4 regions of the Pantoea sp. SGAir0184 genome follow, and region 4 is predicted to be linked to each of the others. Evidence: predicted binding sites of a transcription regulator. Region 4 holds the regulator's gene; each other region holds the start of a gene.
The links. Region 4 encodes CRP, which controls carbon source genes, mostly activating them, when cyclic AMP is high. Its sites were predicted from a motif close to ATGTGANNNNNNTCACAT; they were not measured.
Positions count from the first base shown of each region.

Region 1: a site for CRP is predicted at 2,742-2,759, ahead of epd (erythrose-4-phosphate dehydrogenase). Genes of this name have one in related genera too.
Region 2: a site for CRP is predicted at 2,458-2,475, ahead of C1N60_RS18045 (YjcB family protein). Genes of this name have one in related genera too.
Region 3: a site for CRP is predicted at 1,902-1,919, ahead of pth (aminoacyl-tRNA hydrolase). Genes of this name have one in related genera too.

Region 1 covers NZ_CP028050.1:863,006-868,722, forward strand. Annotated here, with positions in the region: gene C1N60_RS03930 (metalloprotease LoiP) at 1-285, opposite strand, end outside; gene tkt (transketolase) at 559-2,550, shown strand; gene epd (erythrose-4-phosphate dehydrogenase) at 2,949-3,968, shown strand; gene pgk (phosphoglycerate kinase) at 4,020-5,183, shown strand; gene fbaA (class II fructose-bisphosphate aldolase) at 5,288-5,717, shown strand, end outside.
Region 2 covers NZ_CP028050.1:3,804,983-3,810,699, forward strand. Annotated here, with positions in the region: gene C1N60_RS18025 (NCS2 family permease) at 1-267, opposite strand, end outside; gene C1N60_RS18030 (glutathione S-transferase family protein) at 624-1,292, opposite strand; gene soxR (redox-sensitive transcriptional activator SoxR) at 1,336-1,812, opposite strand; gene soxS (superoxide response transcriptional regulator SoxS) at 1,912-2,340, shown strand; gene C1N60_RS18045 (YjcB family protein) at 2,586-2,867, shown strand; gene C1N60_RS18050 (ATP-grasp fold amidoligase family protein) at 2,922-3,872, opposite strand; gene C1N60_RS18055 (oligosaccharide flippase family protein) at 3,881-5,137, opposite strand; gene C1N60_RS18060 (transposase) at 5,665-5,717, shown strand, end outside.
Region 3 covers NZ_CP028050.1:1,855,451-1,861,167, reverse strand. Annotated here, with positions in the region: gene prs (ribose-phosphate diphosphokinase) at 1-146, shown strand, start outside; gene C1N60_RS08590 (GGDEF domain-containing protein) at 372-1,541, shown strand; gene ychH (stress-induced protein YchH) at 1,538-1,816, opposite strand; gene pth (aminoacyl-tRNA hydrolase) at 2,078-2,665, shown strand; gene ychF (redox-regulated ATPase YchF) at 2,773-3,864, shown strand; gene C1N60_RS08570 (Fic/DOC family protein) at 4,263-4,877, shown strand; gene uxuR (Uxu operon transcriptional regulator) at 5,305-5,717, opposite strand, start outside.
Region 4 covers NZ_CP028050.1:315,179-320,895, forward strand. Annotated here, with positions in the region: gene C1N60_RS01390 (YccS/YhfK family putative transporter) at 1-1,654, opposite strand, end outside; gene crp (cAMP-activated global transcriptional regulator CRP) at 1,713-2,345, opposite strand; gene C1N60_RS01400 (OsmC family protein) at 2,650-3,054, shown strand; gene C1N60_RS01405 (phosphoribulokinase) at 3,125-3,994, opposite strand; gene C1N60_RS01410 (YheU family protein) at 4,056-4,274, opposite strand; gene C1N60_RS01415 (hydrolase) at 4,277-5,293, opposite strand; gene C1N60_RS01420 (LysE family translocator) at 5,354-5,717, shown strand, end outside.

The sequences.
Region 1 (5,717 bases), 550 kb from region 4:
CAGATACACCTTGTAGTTGGCCGGTACGCCGTTGATGTTATCGCCCAGCGCGGCGGCGATTTTGTTCAGCCGCTGCTGATAGCTGCTGTTGGCTGGCGCCAGCTGGTTCTCTTTATCCATCTGGGCACATGACTGATCGCTCAGCTCTTTAACCTGGGCATCATTCAGCGAGTAAGCCTGAAACGCCTGCGCGCCAGACTGCAACAGTGCGTTATTATCCATTCCTTCGCAGCCGCTCAGCAGCGAAACCATTCCCAGCGCGACAACCATGGCGCGAATTTTCATATCAGCATCCTTTGAGTAACAAGTAGAGAAAACAAACACCTGAAAAACCACGCAGGTGTTTAAACGCATTGGTTATAGCGTGCCAGGGGCGGATTGGCTAGCAGACAGGCCCCGAAATGCAACCCTGAACCGCAGATTTAGCATCCTGATACATGTACTTTTGCCCCGATTTTCATGTACATTGATGTGCGACTTTTTTCTCGCTTCGCCTTATAACTCATTAATTACAATCAGTTAAGCGTGGCGGAGCATTAATCCGACCTGGAGTAGAAGATGCCCTCTCGTAAAGAGCTTGCCAACGCCATTCGCGCGTTAAGTATGGATGCAGTACAGAAAGCGAAATCGGGACATCCGGGTGCCCCAATGGGCATGGCCGATATCGCTGAAGTGCTGTGGCGTGATTTCCTGAACCACAATCCAACTAACCCGCTGTGGGCAGATCGCGACCGTTTCGTGCTGTCCAACGGCCACGGCTCGATGCTGATTTACAGCCTGCTGCACCTCACCGGCTATGACCTGCCGATGAGCGAGCTGCAGAACTTCCGTCAGCTGCACTCTAAAACCCCAGGCCACCCGGAATACGGCTACACCGCAGGCGTAGAAACCACCACCGGCCCACTGGGTCAGGGCATCGCGAACGCCGTGGGCTTCGCCATTGCTGAGCGCACGCTGGCGGCGCAGTTCAACCGTCCGGGCCATGACATCGTAGACCATCACACTTACGTGTTCATGGGCGACGGCTGCATGATGGAAGGCATCTCACACGAAGTGTGCTCCATCGCCGGTACCCTGAAGCTCGGCAAGCTGGTGGCGTTCTATGACGACAACGGCATCTCTATCGACGGTCACGTGGATGGCTGGTTCACCGACGACACCGCCAAACGCTTCGAAGCCTACGGCTGGCACGTGGTGCGTGGCGTGGACGGTCACGACGCCGACGCGATCAAAAAAGCGGTAGAAGAAGCCAAAGCGGTCACCGACAAGCCATCGCTGCTGATGTGCAAAACCATCATCGGTTTCGGTTCCCCGAACAAAGCCGGTACGCACGATTCGCACGGTGCCCCGCTGGGTGACGACGAAATCGCGCTGACCCGCAAACAGCTGGGCTGGAACTACGCGCCATTTGAAATTCCTTCTGATATCTACGCACAGTGGGATGCCAAAGAAGCCGGCCAGGCGAAAGAGAAAGCCTGGGACGAGAAGTTTGCTGCTTACGCCGCTGCGCATCCGGAACTGGCCACAGAGTTCAAACGCCGCGTGAACAACGAGCTGCCCGCTAACTGGCAGGCGGAATCGCAGAAGTTCATCGAGCAGCTGCAGGCTAATCCGGCAAAAATCGCCAGCCGTAAAGCGTCGCAGAATGCCATCGAAGCCTTCGGTAAGCTGCTGCCAGAATATCTGGGCGGCTCGGCTGACCTGGCACCAAGCAACCTGACCATGTGGTCTGGCTCGAAGCCGATCAATGAAGATGCCGCAGGCAACTACATTCATTACGGCGTGCGTGAGTTTGGTATGACTGCCATCGCCAACGGTATTGCGCTGCACGGTGGCTTCCTGCCGTACACCGCAACCTTCCTGATGTTCGTCGAATACGCGCGTAACGCAGCACGTATGGCGGCGCTGATGAAAATCCGTCAGGTGATGGTTTATACCCACGACTCTATCGGTCTGGGTGAAGATGGCCCGACGCACCAGCCGGTTGAGCAGATGGCCAGCCTGCGCACCACCCCGAACATGAGCCTGTGGCGTCCGTGTGACCAGGTAGAGTCTGCGGTGGCATGGAAATACGCTATCGAGCGCGTTGACGGCCCATCAGCCCTGATCTTCTCGCGTCAGAACCTGGCGCAGCAGGATCGTAGCGCTGAGCAGCTGGCTAACGTGGCGCGCGGTGGTTACGTGCTGAAAGATTGCGACGGCACGCCGGAGCTGATTCTGATTGCGACCGGTTCTGAAGTTGAGCTGGCAGTCGGCGCTTACGAGCAGCTGAGCGCGGAAGGTCGTAAGGTGCGCGTGGTGTCCATGCCGTCTACCGATGCGTTTGATAAGCAGGATGCGGCTTATCGTGAGTCTGTGCTGCCGAAAGCGGTTGGCGCACGCGTTGCTATCGAAGCCGGTATTGCGGATTACTGGTTTAAATACACCGGCCTGCACGGTGCCATCGTTGGCATGACCACCTTCGGTGAGTCAGCGCCAGCTGAGAAGCTGTTCGAAGAGTTCGGCTTCACCGTGGCCAACGTGGTGAAAACCGCGAAATCGATTCTGTAATTTCGCGTAACAAGTCGCGCCGCTGCGCGTTGTAGCGGCGCGATTCATCGCGCATTTCTGCTGCCATCCTTATGCTTTACCACGCGCAATAAATTGCGCCGCGACACCGATGTGCAGATCGGCGGCCCTGTTATCGCCTGAACCTGAAACGGTTCAATTATTCCTGCAGTAATAATTGTCATTGCCTGAATTTGTGACGCAGATCCAATAATCAGCAGCACAGTTGATCGCAATCATTCCTGTTATTCCTTCCATGCTTTATTCTCGCTGAACCGTTTCAGTTGCAGCCGTGTGCTCTCCGTCAGCAACCGTAACCGGGCAAGAATTCCCTGTACAAAACGCAGCGAAACGCTCAAGGTATTTGGCACGTTTTTTCAGGTGTGGCTGCAGGAAGTGAGATGACCATTCGTATCGCAATAAATGGTTTTGGTCGTATCGGGCGCAACGTGTTGCGTGCGCTGTATGAAACCGGTCGCCGGGCGGAAATCACCGTAGTGGCGATTAACGAACTGGCGGAAGCGGCTGGCATGGCGCATCTGCTGAAGTACGACACCAGCCACGGCCGCTTTGCCTTTGAGGTCCGCCAGGAGCGCGATCAGCTGTGGGTTGGTGACGATACCATCCGTATCCTGCATCAGGCTGAGATTACCGCGCTGCCGTGGCGCGAACTGAATGTTGATATCGTGCTGGACTGCACCGGCGTGTACGGCAGCCGCGACGATGGTGAAGCGCATCTGCAGGCTGGCGCGAAGAAAGTGTTGTTCTCGCATCCCGGCGGCAACGATTTGGATGCCACCGTAGTGTTCGGCGTTAACGAACAGGCTCTTAAACAAACTGACCGCATTGTCTCCAACGCATCCTGCACCACCAACTGCATTATTCCGGTGATCAAGCTGCTGGATGACGCCTTTGGCATTGAGTCGGGCACCGTGACCACCATCCACTCAGCGATGCACGATCAGCAGGTGATTGACGCGTATCACAGCGACCTGCGCCGTACCCGTGCCGCCAGTCAGTCGATCATTCCGGTCGATACGCGTCTTGCCGCTGGCATTACCCGTATTTTTCCGAAATTTAACGATCGCTTCGAGGCTATCGCGGTGCGCGTGCCGACGATCAACGTGACCGCCATTGATCTGAGCGTTTCGGTGCGCCAGGCGGTGAAGGCGTGTGAGGTCAACGCGTTGCTGCAAAACGCGTCAGAGGGGGCATTTCGTGGTATAGTTGACTATACGGAATTACCGTTAGTCTCAGTAGATTTTAACCACGATCCGCACAGTGCCATAGTGGACGGCACGCAAACGCGGGTCAGCGGTCACCACCTGATCAAAACCCTGGTCTGGTGTGACAACGAATGGGGCTTTGCTAACCGCATGATCGACACCACGTTAGCAATGGCCGCAAGCGGTTTCAGGTAAGACGCGGACTGCGTCTGGCAAAACTTATGAGAATCAACGAGAGGGTTCACCATGTCTGTAATTAAGATGACCGATCTGGATCTTGCTGGTAAACGCGTTCTGATCCGTGCCGATCTCAACGTACCAGTGAAAGAAGGGAAAGTGACGTCAGATGCACGTATTCGTGCTTCTCTGCCTACCATCGAAGCGGCGTTGAAACAGGGCGCGAAAGTGATGGTTACCTCTCACCTGGGTCGCCCGACCGAAGGTGAATACAACGAAGAGTTCTCCCTCCTGCCGGTTGTTAACTACCTGAAAGAAAAACTGAACGGCACTAACGTGACCCTGGCGAAAGACTACCTCGACGGCGTTGAAGTGGGCGCGGGTGAACTGGTGGTGCTGGAAAACGTTCGCTTCAACAAAGGCGAGAAAAAAGACGACGAAACCCTGTCGAAGAAATATGCCGCGCTGTGTGACGTGTTCGTCATGGATGCATTCGGCACCGCGCACCGCGCGCAGGCGTCTACTCACGGCGTGGGCAAATTCGCCCCTATCGCCTGTGCCGGTCCGCTGCTGTCTGCCGAACTGGAAGCGCTGGGCAAAGTGATGAGCAATCCACAGCGTCCGCTGGTCGCCGTGGTGGGTGGTTCTAAAGTGTCGACCAAATTCGACGTGCTGCAGTCGCTGGTGAAAATCGCTGACACCGTGATTGTCGGTGGCGGTATCGCTAACACCTTCGTGGCGATCGACAACAACGTCGGCAAATCGCTGTACGAGCCAGACTTCGTTGAGGCCGCTAAAGGCCTGCGCGACCAGTACGGCATTCCGGTACCGACCGATTCACGCGTCGGCACGGAATTCTCCGAAACTGCCCCGGCAACCGTGAAAAAGGTTTCCGAAGTAGCAGATAACGAAGAAATTATGGACTTCGGTGACGAAACCGCTCAGAACATGGCGAAACTGCTGAAAGACGCAAAAACCATTCTGTGGAACGGTCCGGTTGGCGTGTTTGAGTTCCCGAACTTCCGTAAGGGCACCGAAATCGTTGCCAACGCTATCGCAGACAGCGACGCGTTCTCTGTTGCCGGCGGCGGTGATACCCTGGCGGCTATCGACCTGTTCGGTATCGAGGACAAAATCTCCTACATCTCTACCGGTGGCGGTGCGTTCCTCGAGTTCGTGGAAGGCAAAAAACTGCCGGCAGTTGCCATGCTGGAAGAACGCGCGAAGCAGTAATTTTTGGGGGCAGCGCTTCGGCGCTGTCTGAAGGCTTGCCCGCTGTGGGCGAACAGATCGCATTCCCATTGGGGAGTGGACGATAAACGAAACAGGACACAACCATGTCTAAAATTTTTGATTTCGTAAAACCCGGCGTTGTCACTGGTGATGACGTTCAGAAAATCTTCAAAGTAGCGAAAGAAAACAAATTCGCTCTGCCAGCCGTTAACTGCGTCGGCACGGATTCCATCAACGCGGTACTGGAAGCTGCGGCTAAAGTTAAAGCGCCGGTCATCGTTCAGTTCTCCAACGGTGGTGCTGCCTTCATCGCCGGTAAAGGTTTCAAAACCGACAAACCACAGGGCGCTGCGATTTTCGGCGCAATCGCTGGTGCACATCATGTGCATCTGATGGCTGAACAGTACGGCGTGCCAGTAATCCTGCACACCGACCACTGTGCGAAGAAACTGCTGCCGTGGATCGACGGCCTGCTGGATGCTGGCGAAGAGCACTTCAAAAAAACCGGTAAGCCACTGTTCTCTTCACACATGA
Region 2 (5,717 bases), 750 kb from region 4:
GATGGCGCAGCCAATCGCCATCGGCAGGTTGGCCCACAGTCCCATGATGAGGGAGCCAAAGCTGGCCACCAGACAGGTAGCGACAAACACCGCCGTCGGTGAGAAGCCCGCTTTACCGAGCATGCCAGGCACCACGATGACTGAATAAACCATCGCTAAAAAGGTGGTGAGGCCAGCCAGCACTTCCTGCCGCACGCTGCTGCCGCGTGCTGAAATGTGGAACCAGGCGTCCAGTTTTCCCCTGGCCGGGCATGATTCGCCAGACATAGTTATTCCTCTGTGTTTTTTAAGATATAGGTCACCGCGCGGCTCGCGTTTGCGCATCATCCTGGTGAAGATGTCTCAGAGAGAAAAGCAGGCAAACGATTACGTGGCCGCGTATTCCAGGTCAAAAAGGGGTGACGCGGAAAAAAGGCAAACGATTATCTGGCGTTTGGGGTGGCGTTTTCAACTGCTAATCACCTGGCAGGCAGGATAATGCGCAGCTCTGGCGCAATTATGGCTGGCGTTACGCTAGCGGGAGCAGGAAATCATGGAGGAAAAAGGCTGGCATTTCAGATGGTTTGCTGCGGTGCCGCGACAGCGCGTCGCGGCGTCCTGTTTCGTTGCGTTACCGCTGCGCCTCAGCCGTTATTGAACTGAATCGGGCCGCCCTGCTCCAGCGCGCGCTGCCACGCGGCGCGCTGCTGCATATTCTCCAGCCAGCGCGCCGTGGCGGGCATCTCACCCAGCGCGCCGCGCATCTGCAACGCCAGCAGCGGAAAACTCATCTGCACATCGGCAATGCTGAAGCGTGAACCGGCAAAAAAGCGCTGCTGGCTCAGATGCTGCTCAATCACGCGCCCGTGGAGCGCCAGCTGCTTGTTCAGCCACGCTTTCTGAATGCCTTTACTCAGCGCCACGCCGGCCGGGCGCAGCAGCCATGGCACCGGCTTTTTGCCCAGTTGCGCAAACACCAGCTTCATTACCAGCAGCGGCATCAGCGAACCTTCAGCATAGTGCAGCCAGTAACGCGCCTGAATTTGCTCCTCTTCCTCATGCAGCGCCAGCAGATGCTCGCTGTCGTATTTCAGCTGCAGATATTCGAGGATGGCGCCCGATTCGGCGATCACCCGATTGCCATCGGTAATCACCGGCGATTTACCCAGCGGATGCACTTTCTTTAATTCGTCCGGCGCCAGCAGGGTATTTTCCCGCTGATAGCGTTTGATTTGATACGGCACCGCCAGCTCTTCCAGCAGCCACAGCACCCGATGAGAACGGGAGTTTTCCAGATGGTGAACGGTAATCATGCGCGATTCCTTGCTGCTAAGGGTTGGCATCTAGTATAGCGGATTAACGCTGCGGCTCGTCCTGTTGCGGATCGAGCAGGACCGCTCCGGAGCCCTGCTGCCCCAGGCGATCACCCGGATTGCGCAGCGGGCAGTCGCGCATCGACAGGCAGCCGCAACCAATGCAGCCGTCAAGATCGTTGCGCAGACGCGTCAGGGTTTCGATGCGTTTATCCAGCTCTTCGCGCCAGTGCTGCGTCAGCGCGTCCCACTCCTGCGTCGACATGCGCTTATTCGCCGGCACGTGCATCAGGCTGTCGCTGACCGTCGCCAGCGGAATTCCGATGCGCTGGGCAATTTTGATAATCGCCACGCGGCGCAGCACATCACGGCTGTAGCGGCGCTGATTACCGCCATTGCGCGTGCTGCTGATCAAGCCTTTGCTTTCGTAAAAGTGCAGCGCCGATACCGCCACGCCGCTGCGTTTCGCCACTTCGCCCGGCGTCAGCACCGGTTTCGGGTAATTGCGTTCTTTTTTCATTTAGGGCCTTTACCTCAAGTTAACTTGAGGAATTATACTCGCACCCCAGCAAAACAGCGAATTTCAAACCAGGCGATAACCTTGCAGAAGGAACAGGCTATGATGCAACAGGAAATCATCCATTCACTGACTAACTGGATCGATCAGAATCTGGATAAAACATTGTCGATTGATGAAGTGGCGGCAAAATCGGGTTACTCGAAATGGCACCTGCAGCGTATGTTCCGTACGGTTACGAAACAAACGCTGGGTGGTTATATTCGTGAACGCCGTCTCACGCTGGCCGCCGAAGCCTTGCGTCAGACGCAGCGTCCGGTATTCGACATTGCGATGCAGTACGGCTACGACTCGCAGCAGACGTTTTCACGCGTGTTCCGCCGTCAGTTCTCGCAAACCCCTACCGCTTACCGTCACAGCATGCGTCGCCAGGCGATGGTGCAGCGTCCGCGTCTGGTCAACTTTGACTGCAGCGAAGGCATGAACAGCTTTGCCCAGCGCACCACCGGCGAGTGCTGCCCGGTACGCTGAAGTCAGTGCGCCCCGCGCGGGCGCGCCTTTCCCCCTTCTCTTCACCTTCCTCCAGCCCTTTCTTAGCCTGCCATACCAGGTCTAAATTTTGTTCAAATTTTCAAATCCAGTGATATAATGTGACCCAAGTCACAGATTCAAGCTGTATTAAGACGACAGAAGGGCTTCCCTGACCTCCCTTGTCTGCCGCCAGTGATGTCCGATGAATGTCAGGGATATTACTGATTTCAAGAGGTTTTTCGCCGATGGCTACGTTAACTACCAGTCTGATCGTCATGCGTTGGGAACTGCTCAGCGCGGTAATGATGTTCTTCGCCAGCACCATGAAAATTAAATTGCGTCAGAACAGCCACCACGTGATGGCGCTGATGTGCGGCGGCGTGGGCGTAGCGATGTCATGCTGGTTCGTTACCGGTCTGCTCGGCATTACGCTGAGCATGGAAAACGTGCATAACTTTATGTCCATCACCAAAGAGGCGTTTATTCAGGTGATGAGCCAGACACCAGCCGACTGGCCAATGCCGTAAACGCGGCGCATAAAAAACCCCGCTAAGCGGGGTTTTTTATTTTGCTGTGTGATTTCAAATTTTCTTCAATACGGCTGGAAGTGGTACTTCCGGCACCGTGACGTCCGATCTCTGCGTATCGCGACGATCCTGAATCCACATATCACCCATCATCTGATTGAGCCCCCGATCCAACCCGGTGACCAGCCCGGCGCCTGGCGTGAACGTCAGCTCACCGAAGTAGATCTGTTCGCCATCGATATACCAGTCCACACGCACATAATCGAAGTCGCTGGCCAGCGTTTTACTCAGCGCCAGCGCGTGCTGCAATTGTGGCAGCAGCGGTGACACATCCAGCCCGGTGTCACGGATTTTGTGATACGCCTCGTTAAGATTGTTGACGTAAAAGTTCATCGACAGCAGCGGATTACAGCGGTTGTAGATCACCTGCAGCACATATTCAAAATTGCCGTCGCGCTTGTTGAACATGTGAAACTTGTAATCGATCGGCGCGGTTTTGCCATCGCCGATGTACTTCTCTACCAGAATGCGCGGCTTAATATAGCGATAGTGAATTTCGCGCGCCTCGTTGGCGAAGTCGGTCTTCAGCCAGCGCTGGCAATCGCTGATAATCTGCTGTTTTTTCAGCGCATCCGGTTCTTCCAGCAGGATCTCGACCATGTTGGAGCCGTGATTCGGCTTGATAACCGTGTTCTTCCAGCTCGGCAGCGTATGCAGTGAGTGCGGATCGCTGGTCTCATAAACCAGCGGAATCAGATACTCACTGCCCACCTTTTCGGCAATGTACTCACGCACCGAAAACTTGTCCGACAGGCGGCCATAGCACTGGTAGTCGCCGTAGACGAATTTGCGATACAGCACTTTCTCATTGAACACCTTCGGCTGACGCAGGTTCGGCAGCTTACGGAATTTGTGAAAGTAGTAAATGCGATCCTGGTACGCCCAGGGCATCTTTTTGATGAAATACTGTACGCTTCTTCTGAGTTCGTCTTTCAACCTGATCATATCTGACCTCATTTGTAGGTTTTGTAGTTGAGTGAGGAAACCTGAATTTTTTGGATGACGCCGTTTTTGAAGAAGTAATTCATTACGGTCAGGGACAGTAACTCCGTGATGAAGACGCTCCAGGCGGCACCCATGATGCCGTAGCCCTGGATCAGCCACCACGACAGCGGCAGGCTGATGACCATCAGACAAATGATCTTCTTCAACAGATAGTTAAACCCGCCCTCTTTCACCATGTAGCGATAAGCGACGGTCCCCATTGCCGAAAAGCAGGTTGCTAACGACAGTAACGTAATGAGACTTCCGGACTGTGTGTACTCGTGACCATATAAAGCGATGATGATTTTTTCGCCGTACAAGGCAATCACCGCTAATAACAGCAATGAAACTCCCATGACATAGCCGTTCAGCCGCGCGGTGAGCTTGATCGCGGCTGCTCCACGCTCGCGGAAAATCTCCGAGAAGCAGGAAGTGATGATGGCAACCGGGATAAAAATCCAGGAAGCCGAAATGGTATTCGCGGCGGCGAACAGGCCAAGGTCGCGCGCTGAGGCGATGCCCGCGAGGAACATCTGTGCGGCTTTCACCTGCACCGAGATAAAGATGCTGGAGATGGCCAGCGGCAGGCCGGCATACATCAGGTAGCGCAGGTAGGTGGTGCGCTTGTCCTGCGGCGGTGCCAGATCCTGATGTTCGCGATAGAAATTGACGCGCTTGATGGCGTACGGCACCAGTGTGACGGCCACAATCGAGGCGGTGAGCCACAGTGGATTGAGATGCAGCCAGGCGATGGTGAAGCTCATGGCAAAGCCCAGCAGCAAGCCGGCCGAGTTAGCAATGGTATTGAGCCGCGACGCCAGTCGCGCATTGTTATAAACGCTGAACGTGTCCTGGGTGACAAACACCGACGAGATAAACGAGGCCAGTGCAAACGCAAGGAAGTTTTCCTGCATGTTGTACCAGACCCAAATCAACACCGGGATTGATGTCAGCAACAGTAGCACCAGGCGCATGGTCCGCGCCACGGTCATCAGCCGCAGGCCTTTCGGCGCACTTTTGCTGATGCGCTTGAACAGGATGGTTTCGGTACCAAAAATCGCCACGGTTTGCACCATGGAGAACAGCGAGGTCGAAAACGCCATTTGACCAAACACCGTTGGGCCAAAGGATTTTGCCACGTAGGAGGTCACAAATATGACGCCGAATACCGAGACGATCTTCTCAGACATCATCCAGGCGGCATTAGACATTACGCTCAATTTCATTGACTGGTCCTTAGTATTACGTACAGCAACTGCTTTTCGGTACAACGTCCTTGAAATGAATTAACAAGCGCTCAGTGGGCCTGACACAATTTAATAACTTCAAACCAGGCTGGTCCGAAAAATGAGACTCGCGTCAGAGTTTAGCGATTAAATTCAGGAAAATTCCGATTAAACCTGGTGCGAAGCCCGATGGATGTAAACGATTTCAACCCGAATTCAGGACAAAAGTTCACAGGCATATCCTGAGTTTTTTGCAAGCAGGCTATGCCGAATTTCCAATGATTGTCGTATTTTTCTGCATTTGGGATGGAATGAATCTATATCAAAAACCCAGCACCAGGAAGGCGTTCAATGGCATTCAGAATAAAATAAGATTTATCCCATGATGATATTTATTCTAAATAACTTAATTTAACCCTCGCAATTCTAATCGCGCACTTTAATACTGCATTAATACCGTTTTTGCAGTACCAGATATTAATACAGTAATTCTCATCCACTAATTGATAAGAAAGGTAAGAGCATTTATGAGAAAGTCACGATATAGCGAAGAGCAAATCACAAATGCCATTAAAGCTTC
Region 3 (5,717 bases), 1.5 Mb from region 4:
AGGTGATTGTTTGCGACACTATTCCGCTGTCGGAAGAGATGAAGTCGCTGCCAAATGTGCGTACACTGACGCTGTCTGGCATGCTGGCCGAAGCCATTCGTCGTATCAGCAACGAAGAATCGATTTCGGCGATGTTCGAACATTAATTGTTCGCGAAAAACCGGGCGCCCTGCCCGGTTTTTTATTGCCTGAGCGCGGAGTAATATCCCGATAAAGCCGCTTCCGCTGCCACTATTTGCGCGATAAATGGCCTCAAAATCCGCCAATCTCCCCGCCTTCCACTCTTTTTATCAGACAAGCGCATCCGGGCTTTAGCGGTCCAGTGATTAGTGATATTTTTCACCACACTTTTGCTGAGAACTCCGACCACCATGCCACTCGACATTTATACGTTGTTTATTTGCGAGCTCTACGTGCTGGGGTTTCTGAGCATTATTTTGATTTTTGCCTGGGTCGGGGCGCAGTACGACCGGGTGCTGGGTTTTACCACGCTGACGCTAATACTGACGCTTGCCGCCGTGCTGCTCAGCAGCCTGCGCAGCGCCGGTTTGCACTTTTTGCCGGTGGCGGTCGGGAATGTCATCATGCTGCTGGCTTACGGCACCCTGCTCAACGCCTTTCGTACTTTTTGCCGCCTTCCGCTTGGTTTTTGCTGGATCACTGGTGCGCTACTGTGGGCCCTGCTTTGTGCCTTTCCGCAGTTCTATCACGGCCAGCCGAAACGCGTGCTGGTCATGTGCCTGCTGTGCATCATCTTTACCGCCGCGCTGATTCGTCTGCTGTGGCAGGCGCGCGCCACGCTGACCGTCACTTTCTGGCCCGCGCAGATACTGCTGTGGATCCACTTACTGTTCCATATGGCGCGCATTTTCCTTGACGATGCGGTAGCCACCCCCGTACCGGGTGCCATTGGCGGTTCCGGCTTTTCGGTTTATGTGATCCTGGAGTCGATCCTCTTCGTCATCGGCCTGACCTTCACCATTCTGGCGATGGTCAATGAGCGCACGCAGATTGCCCATAAGCTGGCGTCGCTACACGATCCGCTTACCGGCGTCTGGAACCGGCGCGCGCTATTTGAAGCCGCAGAAAAACTGCTGCTGCGCCACGCACGTTTGCCGCAGCCTTATATTTACAGTGCTGTGCTATTCGACCTCGATCATTTCAAAAGCATCAACGATCGCTATGGCCATCAGCAGGGGGATCGGGTGCTGGTGGATTTTTGTCAGGTGGTAAAAGCGTTAATGCCGGTTGAAGGTCAGTTTGCCCGGCTGGGCGGTGAGGAGTTTGCCGCGTTGCTTCCTGGCGACAGTGAGCAGGCGCAGCGCATATGTGAGCGTATCCGGCTGGCGACACAGCTGTCGCTACCCAACGACATCGGCTATACGGTGAGCATTGGCTTTGCCACTGCCAGCCAGCGGCATCAGGCGTTTCCCGCCCTGCTGGCGCTGGCTGATGAAGCCTTGTATCGCGCTAAAGCCGCCGGACGTAACCGCGTCGAAGGTTATCAGACGCCGCAGGCGGCAATGGCGGAAGCCGGTTAGTGCGTTGAGTGGTGATCGCGACGGCAGCGTTTGTCACCGTAGTGACGCAGCCAGTAATAGCGGTCTTCCACCCTCTCCCGTCCGCTGACGCGTGCGCCGACCAGCCACAGTAGCGCACCCACAAAAATACTGAACATCGCTCCATGCGCGAGGAACTGCGGCAGGTTGACCGACGGTAGCTGGTTAATGATGGAATAACCCACCCCGAGCACCATGGTTAACAAGCCGAGACACATCAAACCATTACCGACGGTGCGGCAGTGTTGACGTTTCATGATTCACCTCCATCCTTTTCAGCAACGCAGAAAACAGCACGTTTGGTTAACTGGCCATAAGTTTAGGCAATGGCTGGCGGTTAAGATGCGTACAGGATCACACATCCTTCACAATGTCTGACAAAACTTTACCGCCAGCACCTTGATTTCGATAGAAATTGATTAGTCACCTTTGGTCATTAATCTGTCATTACGCCCTTTGTCATCCCAGCCGGCAGGCAGTAAACTATCGCCCTTTCGCAGCGAGACAGGATAAACATCGTGAGCAGCATTAAACTGATTGTGGGGCTGGCCAATCCCGGCGCTGAATACGCGGCAACGCGCCATAACGCTGGCGCCTGGTATGTGGATTTACTTTGCTCGCGCCATAATCAGTCCCTCAAAGAGGAGCCGAAATTTTTCGGCTACACCGCGCGCCTGTCGCCGGCCGGCGAGGATGTGCGCCTGCTGGTGCCCACCACCTTTATGAACCTGAGCGGCAAAGCGGTGGCGGCGATGGCAACGTTCTATCGCATTACGCCGGAAGAGATTCTGGTGGCACACGATGAAATGGACCTGCCGCCAGGCGTGGCGAAATTCAAACAGGGCGGCGGCCATGGCGGTCATAACGGCCTGAAAGACATCATCAGCAAGCTCGGTAATAACAACAATTTTCATCGCCTGCGCGTCGGTATCGGCCATCCGGGCGATCGTAACAAGGTCACCGGATTTGTGCTCGGCAAGGCACCGGCCAGCGAGCAGAAGCTGATTGACGAGGCGGTCGATGAAGCGGTGCGCTGCACCGAACTGTGGCTAAAAGAAGATAAGATTAAGGCGATGAACCGCCTGCACGCCTTCAAAGCCAGCTAAGCCAATTCCCGCGCCGCCGCAGGGAATTCTGTGTATAATGCGCGAAAATTTTTGAATCAGTCGGCGCTGTCTGCCAGCGCTGCACACTCAGTGAGAAAGGTAAGATCATGGGATTTAAATGCGGTATTGTGGGCCTGCCGAACGTCGGTAAATCCACCCTGTTCAACGCGCTGACCAAAGCGGGTATCGAAGCAGCCAACTTTCCGTTCTGCACCATCGAACCCAACACCGGCGTGGTGCCGATGCCTGACCTGCGCCTCGATCAGCTGAGCGAAATTGTTAAGCCACAGCGCGTGGTGCCAACCACCATGGAGTTCGTGGACATCGCCGGTCTGGTAAAAGGCGCGTCCAAAGGTGAAGGCCTGGGCAACCAGTTCCTGACCAACATCCGCGAAACTGAAGCCATCGGCCACGTAGTGCGCTGCTTTGAAAACGACAACATCATTCACGTCTCCGGTAAAGTAAACCCGGCGGAAGATATTGATGTCATCAACACCGAGCTGGCGCTGTCGGATCTCGACACCTGCGAACGTGCCATTCAGCGCTGCCAGAAGAAAGCCAAAGGCGGCGACAAAGATGCTAAGGCGGAACTGGCCGCGCTGGAGAAGTGCCTGCCGCATCTGGAAAACGCCGGTATGCTGCGCTCGCTGGCGCTGGACGCCGATGAGAAAGCGGCGATCCGCTATCTCAGCTTCCTGACGCTGAAGCCGACCATGTACATCGCCAACGTCAATGAAGACGGTTTCGAGAACAACCCGTATCTCGACCAGGTGCGCGCGATTGCTGAAGCCGAAGGCTCAGTGGTGGTGCCGGTCTGTGCGGCCGTGGAATCGGACATCGCCGAGCTGGAAGATGAAGAGCGCGACGAATTCATGGCCGAGCTGGGCCTGGAAGAGCCGGGCCTCAACCGCGTGATCCGCGCTGGTTACGCCCTGCTCAACCTGCAGACTTACTTCACCGCAGGCGTGAAAGAAGTGCGTGCCTGGACCATCCCGGTTGGCGCGACCGCACCGCAGGCAGCCGGTAAAATCCACACCGACTTCGAAAAAGGCTTTATCCGCGCTCAGACCATCGCCTTCGAAGATTTCATCACATACAAAGGTGAACAGGGCGCGAAAGAAGCCGGCAAAATGCGTTCAGAAGGTAAAGAGTACATCGTGAAAGATGGCGATGTGATGAACTTCCTGTTTAACGTTTAAATAAAATGTGCCGTCTCATGAGGTTTCACCGAGCCTCATAGAGAGCGCAATAACTATAAAATCCACGCAATTGCGTGGATTTTTTATTACATGCTTTTTACGGGCGGGGATAAATTGCCAGCGCCAGTCACATCGCACTCTTTACGGCGGCTGGTCAAAATCTCGGCTGCAGCGCTACTTATAGCTCCCCTTACCGAACCACATTACCTGTTTGATCGAAACGGGCAACCGGGCTGATGCTATTGAGGTACAGCCTGGCTGCAACCAACGGTACTCCCTGGATATACAGCAATTTAACTTATCCTGATGAACGAAAGGTTTCGAGGCAGGATTGGCTGATAAACCTGATGGACCTAAATATACTTACGCTTCGTTTGTCATTATTACAGAGCGCACTCATGAGCCGATACCATGTTGCTGGCAGTGAAGGTAAGTTTGAAAAAGACTCAGGCGAGCAGGTCATGGCCAATAAGCTGGGGCTCACCGATTCCACTGAGATGAACGAGGCAGAACTTGTTCTGTTAGAACAACTCTACCAGTCAGTTTTTGAAGAAAACTTTCCCGAAGGGAAACTTAACGTCGCGCTACTAAAAAGCTGGCATCGCCGCTGGCTGGGTAACATCTACGAATGGGCTGGACAAGAGAGAACGGTCAATATTAGCAAGGGTGGTTTTATGTTTGCGCCTTCAGCACAATTGCCAAAACTGCTGAACGAATACAACAAGTATCTTGCGCATTACACGCCCTGTAACGTCATGGAAGAAGAAGAACTCATCATTGCTATCGCCGTTACCCATGTCGAGCTGATACTTATACATCCCTTCAGAGAAGGAAACGGACGTTTGTCGCGGCTGTTAGCGGATGTCATGGCGGTTCAGGGAGGATACAAACCGCTGGATTATCAAAGCTGGGAGCAGAATAAAACCCAGTATATTTCGGCTATTCATGCTGGTATGTCAATGGACTACGCGCCAATGAAATACTGGGTCAGTCGGGCACTGAGAAGGCACTAAGCCAGTCGAAGATGCGCGAATTTTTTGCGCGCGGCTTCAAGTGAGGCCTCGACGCTAGCTGAGGACTGGCCGGTTTCAACAGCCGTTGACGTTGCTACTGAACGAATGATATCGGAGCGAGAAGGTTTAGCATAACCTGAGTGCGCTTTTTTTCTGTTGTTGGTCATTAAGCCCTCTCTACATCAGTGCAGTTGCGTAAGACACCATAGCCTCAAGAGTATATCAAAGCTTTGAACCAACATCACGTTCCCTTCTGGCTCGGCAATCTGATGTCCCATCAGGCTTCAAAGAATCTCATGAGCCCGGTAAATAAACCCCACGTAAGGCGATGAATCGCGCCGCTACGGCTATTGTGCGAATTGCGGTTTCATTGACTGAATGGCAGCAACGCGGCCGCGCGAATGTTTTCTGAAGCAGCTACGCCAGGCTAATTATCCGATCCGTTAGTGGCATACAGCGGCCATGACTCAAACAGATAGCCGTCGAAATCAATGTCGTCCACATCGGAGAACTCCAGCAGCAGCTGCTTGACGTTTTCCAGGTGCTGCCACATCGCCTGTTTCGCGGCGCGCGCGTCTTTCTTGATTAAGGCGGCGAGGATCTTTTTATGATCGTCGAGCCACTTTTTGCGGTAGTTGGTGTTGATCAGATGCCGGTGCAGCTGGCTCCACATCACGTTGTCTTCGCGCCACTGCCAGGATTGTTTGAACAGCTCCACCAGCATGCTGTTGTGCGTGGCTTCGGCAATCGCCAGATGGAAATTGCGATCGCCGTTTTCGCTGTCGTTTACCGCGCCTGACGCCAGCTCACGCTCTTCCAGCGCCAGCGCCTGGCGCATTT
Region 4 (5,717 bases):
GCGCCTGGTTAACCTTGACGCGCTGATACGCCAGCTTCTCCGGCGCCTGCTCCGGACCGAGCAGCAGGCGCAGCGCCTCCTGATAAGCCTCCAGCGCATCGTGCGCATTATTGCGCAGCAGCCCGCTCTGCCACTGCGGCCATAGCCAGATCATACCGGCGAAGGCAATCAGGCAGCCCATCAGCGTATCCATCATGCGTGGCAGCAGGAACTGCGCGCCATTCAGTGACAGCAGCTGCAGCGAATACACCGCCGTCACCGTAAAGCCAATCATCGACCAGCCATAATATTTACGCGTGATCAGATAGCTGGCGAGCGTGATGACCAGCATGGTCAGCAGGGCAATCGACTCCGGAACAGCAAAGCGCAGCGACGCCGCGGCGATCAGCAAGCCGGCGAAGGTGCCGAGCGCCCGGTGCTGAATGCGCACGCGCGTGGCGCTGTAGCCGTTCTGGCTGACAAACATGATGGTCATCAGAATCCAGTAAGGCTTGGGAATATTGAAGAACAGCGCCAGCGCGCTGCCGAACATTAGCATCACCGCGAAGCGCGCCGCCGTCCGCAGCGCGGCAGATTTCAGCGACAGGTAGCTGCGCAGCGCCGGCAGCAGCGGCAGGCGGCGCTGGCGATCGGCCATCAGGTCGCGGGTGTACAGTGGCTTCTGCGTGCGCAGCACGCGGGCGATGCGGCTGAAATGGTAGAGGCAGAAATTACCGACCGGATTATCCGGGTGCTGCCGGGCAATTTTCTCCAGCGCGCCGAGCGGCTTCTCCATGTGGAAGCGTTCCGGCAGCTGGTGATAGAGAATGGCATCGGCCAGCACGCGCAGCCGTGCCGAAATGATTTTCGCGTTCCAGCGGATCACCGCCTCGGCGTGGCTCTGCTCCACCAGCTTTTGCACCTCTTCCGGCTGGTGCAGGCTGACCGAGATATGTTCCTGCAGATCGAGCGCGACCTGGAAAGCGCGCGTCAGGCGTTTATGGCTGTTATCACGGCTGGCGGACAGCATATGCATCTGCTGGTAGCAGGTGGTGATCAGATCGACCGCTTTCTGCTGGCGCGCCAGTAGCGGCGGCAGCGCTTTTTCCGGATCGGTCAGCTGCGTCAGCAGGGTGTATTTGGCGTCGCAGTAATCGGCCAGCTCGCGGTACAGCAGGCTGAGGGTCTCGCGCATCGGCTGCTCTTTCCACAGCCAGAACCAGAACCAGTTAAACAGCCCGTACCACAGCGTCCCGCCGATATACAGCAGCGGCGGGACCCACATCGGCATACGGCCGACGAGGCTTAAGGTAAAGATGGCGGCGATCAGCGTGCCGGGCAGCAAACGACCATGCAGCGGGCTGATTTCACCGGTCACGCCCACCAACAGCGGCAACACCAGCAGAATCAGCGGCAGCGGCACAGCGTAAGCCGTGAGGTACTGAATCAGAAAACTGCCGCTGGCGAACAGTGCGCCGCCGACAATCAGCCGTTTGAAGAACCGCTTGTGTGGCGTATCCAGACCGGCGATGTTGCAGCAGGCCGGCACCAGGGAGAACAGCAGCCCTTTTTGCAGATCGCCAAACAGCCAGCCGAGCGCCACAGGCAGGCACAGCACCAGCGTTTGCCGCAGCGCATAGTTAACTTCCGGATGATAGATGATTCGACGCCACATCAGCTCATCGTAAACAGAAACGGCGCGATGTTGCCATCACGCCGTAGGTGAGAAGAAATCAGCGGGTGCCGTAAACGACGATGGTTTTGCCGTGTGCAGAGATCAGGTTCTGATCTTCCAGCATTTTCAGGATACGACCCACGGTTTCGCGTGAGCAGCCCACGATCTGACCAATCTCCTGACGGGTGATTTTGATCTGCATACCGTCCGGGTGGGTCATGGCATCAGGCTGTTTCGCCAGGTTGAGCAGCGTTTGCGCGATACGGCCGGTCACATCGAGGAAGGCAAGGTTGCCGACTTTTTCAGATGTTACCTGCAGGCGACGCGCCATCTGCGCCGACAGGCGCATTAAAATATCCGGATTGACCTGAATCAGCTGACGGAATTTTTTGTAGGAAATTTCAGCCACTTCGCAGGCGGTTTTCGCACGTACCCAGGCGCTACGCTCCTGGCCCTCTTCAAACAGGCCGAGCTCACCGATGAAATCCCCCTGATTGAGGTAGGAGAGTATCATCTCTTTGCCTTCTTCATCTTTAATCAGTACCGCGACGGAACCTTTCACGATGTAGTACAGCGTTTCCGCTTTCTCACCCTGATGGATGAGGGTGCTTTTGGATGGATATTTGTGAATATGGCAATGGGACAGGAACCATTCGAGTGTAGGGTCTGTTTGCGGTTTGCCGAGAACCATTCGCTATTATCCTCTGTTGTAATCGTGCCCAAAATACAGGGGGCAGTTTTCCCTGTCAGGCGGTGAAATCGTCCAGCGTTTCCCGTGAGGGACAGTTATTCGGGGGTGGATTCGTAAGCGATGCTTTTGATTCGTCCCGCTTTCGTCTTTCGTGACGAAAATATTTTCAGCACTGTTTGTAGCATAGCTTTTGCAACCTGTCTCCTGTTGTCTCGCTTCAGCAGGTGGGGGATGCGTCTGCATTGCTGTTTGTCAGGTGAAAGCGTACTCTGGCGGCAAAACCGCCGCTTCAGGAGAAAGAATAATGCAGGCACGAGTGAAATGGGTGGAAGGGCTGACCTTTCTCGGAGAATCCTCATCCGGTCATCAGGTATTAATGGACGGCAATTCCGGTGATAAAGCGCCCAGCCCGATGGAGATGGTGTTGATGGCTGCGGGCGGCTGCAGCGCGATTGACGTGGTGTCGATTCTGCAAAAGGGGCGCAACGATGTCGCCGATTGTGAAGTCAAACTGACCTCGGAACGCCGCGAAGAAGCGCCACGCATTTTTACGCATATCAATCTGCATTTTATTGTCAGCGGCAAAGCGCTGAGCGATAAAGCGGTGGCGCGCGCGGTGGATCTGTCCGCGGAGAAGTACTGCTCGGTCGCGATCATGCTGGGCAAGGGCGTCGAGATAACGCACAGCTACGAAGTGGTGGAGCTGTAATCCAGCCGGGAGCGCGGCCCTGCGCTCCCGATCTCAGTTCCTCCCGGCGAAACTGGCGCGTTAGCCTGCGCTATTCAATACGTTTTCCTTCAATCAACCGCTGCACCAGCGGCGTCATGATCAACTCCATCGCCAGTCCCATCTTGCCGCCCGGCACCACCAGCGTATTCATGTGGGAAATAAACGAGCCCTGGATCATCGCCAGTAAATAAGGAAAAGCGATGCCCTCCAGGCCGCGAAAATGGATCACCACAAAGCTCTCATCCAGCGACGGAATCTCACGCGCGGCAAACGGGTTCGAGGTATCCACGGTCGGCACGCGCTGGAAGTTGAGGTGCGTGCGGGAAAACTGCGGCGTGATGTAGTTGATGTAATCTTCCATCGAACGCACCACCGAATCCATCACCGCTTCGCGCGAATGGCCGCGCTCGCTGGTGTCGCGCACCAGTTTCTGAATCCACTCCAGATTAACAATCGGTACCACGCCAACCAGCAGATCGACGTGTTCAGCCACGTTATGTTGCTGCGTCACCACGCCGCCGTGCAGGCCTTCATAGAACAGCACATCGGTGTTTTCCGGCAGCGGCTGCCAGGGCGTAAACGTGCCCGGCACCTGATTCCACGGCACCGCTTCATCGTAGGTGTGCAGATATTTGCGCGACTGGCCGAGTCCGCTCTGGCCATAGTCGCGGAAAGTCTGCTCCAGCAGGCCGAAGTCGTTGGCTTCCGGGCCAAAGTAGCTGATGTGACGCCCGAGGTCGCGCGCCTTACGAATCGCCATGTCCATTTCCGGACGGGTATAGCGATGGAAACTGTCGCCTTCTATTTCCGCCGCGTGCAGATCCAGCTGCTGGAAAATTTTACGGAAGGCGAGACTGGTGGTGGTGGTTCCGGCGCCGCTGGAACCGGTAACGGCTATGACTGGATGCCTGGCTGACATAACAGCGCTCCCTGTGAAGTCCGGCGATGAGCATTGTTACCACGAATTGCCGCCTGACGCATCAGCCGCGAAATTCCCGCCGCGGCATAATATTGACCGATTCATGCAATTCTGACCACACCAGTACCACTTCGCCCTGCTCAAGCTGGCGGCGCACGTCGGCCACTTTCTGCGTCAGGCTGCGCTCCTGCTCGCCATAATCGGTGCCTTCACGCAGCACAAAACTTTCTATCAGGTTTTCCAGCGTTGTCGGGTCGAGTTCTTGCCAGGGAATAATCACAGTTACATATCCAGATAAGTTGAGAGCCAGTCCGGCACGCGCTGCTCCAGCCACATTTTGGGTCGCAGCAGGCTGCCGCCCACGAAGCCGACGTGACCGCCTTGCTGCGTCAGCTGATACTCAATTGTGGCAGACAACTGCTGCGGCTGCGGGATCACCGCATCGGTCATGAAGGGATCGTCTTTAGCATGGATGATCAGCAGCGGCTTGCGCACGCCGGTCAGCAATGGCATGGCGCTGGCGCGCTGATAATAGTCGCGCGCATCAATAAACCCGTGGGCGCGGGCGGTAATCGCATCATCAAACTCACGCAGCCGGCGGAAGGCGCGCAGCTGCGTCAGATCGACCGGCAGCGTGCCCGGCCAGGCGCGCAGTTTGCGCGTGGCGTTTTTCTTCAGCTGGGTCAGCAGGTAGTGCTGATAAAAGCGTGAAAAGCCCACGTCCAGCTTCTGGCTGCACGGCTCCAGCGCCAGCGGCGCGGAAATGGCGACCGCGGCATCCAGCGGGGCCGACGTGCCCTGCAGCCCCAGCAGACAGGCCAGCATATTGCCGCCGAGCGAAACGCCGACCGCGGCAGTCGGCACCGTGCCCCATTCGCGCTGCAGCCAGTGCAGAAAATAGGTCGCATCTTCAGTTTCACCGGAGTGATAGATGCGCTGCAGACGGTTAGGCTCGCCGCTGCAGCCGCGGAAGTGCATGATCACCGCCAGCCAGCCGCGCGCCTGACACGCCTGCATCAGCCCATGGGCATACGGGCTGCGGAAACTGCCTTCCAGCCCGTGGAACAGCACCATGCGCGGCTTGTGACGTGCCTGTGCCGGATCTTCGCTCCACGCCAGATCGACGAAGTCGCCGTCTGGCAGATCGAGGCGCTGCCAGTGCGGGCGCAGCGTGACGCGCCGGCGCAGCAGGCGCGGCAGCAGCGTTTGCAGATGCGCATTGCCGAAGCCGCGCAGCGGGGTAAAGCGCTCGCCGCTCGGGCGATCAAAATAGCCTGGGATAGTACTTGTCTGATGCATAACTCGCTGATAGCTTCGATGGGTTGTTCGCTTTTCTGGGTGAGGAGCACCCGAATATACATGGAACTGAGTCTTTTTTTATCAATGCTGGGCTTTCTCTGGGTCGCGGCCATCACGCCAGGGCCCAATAATATGTTACTTACCGCCTCAGGTGCTAATTTTGGCTTCCTGCGCACCTTTCCACTGCTGATTGGTATCATGATTGGCATGCAGGTGATGTTGCTGATGGTGGCGTTTGGCATCGGCAGCCTGATTCTGCTCTATCCCTCACTGCATCTGGTACTGAAAGTGGCCGGTAGCCTCTACCTGCTGTGGCTGGCGTGGAAAATTGCCACCGCCGAATACGAAACGCTGGAGACCGACGATGCCAGCGTGAAGCAGATGCCTTTCTGGCAGGGCGGGTTACTGCAACTGATCAACCCGA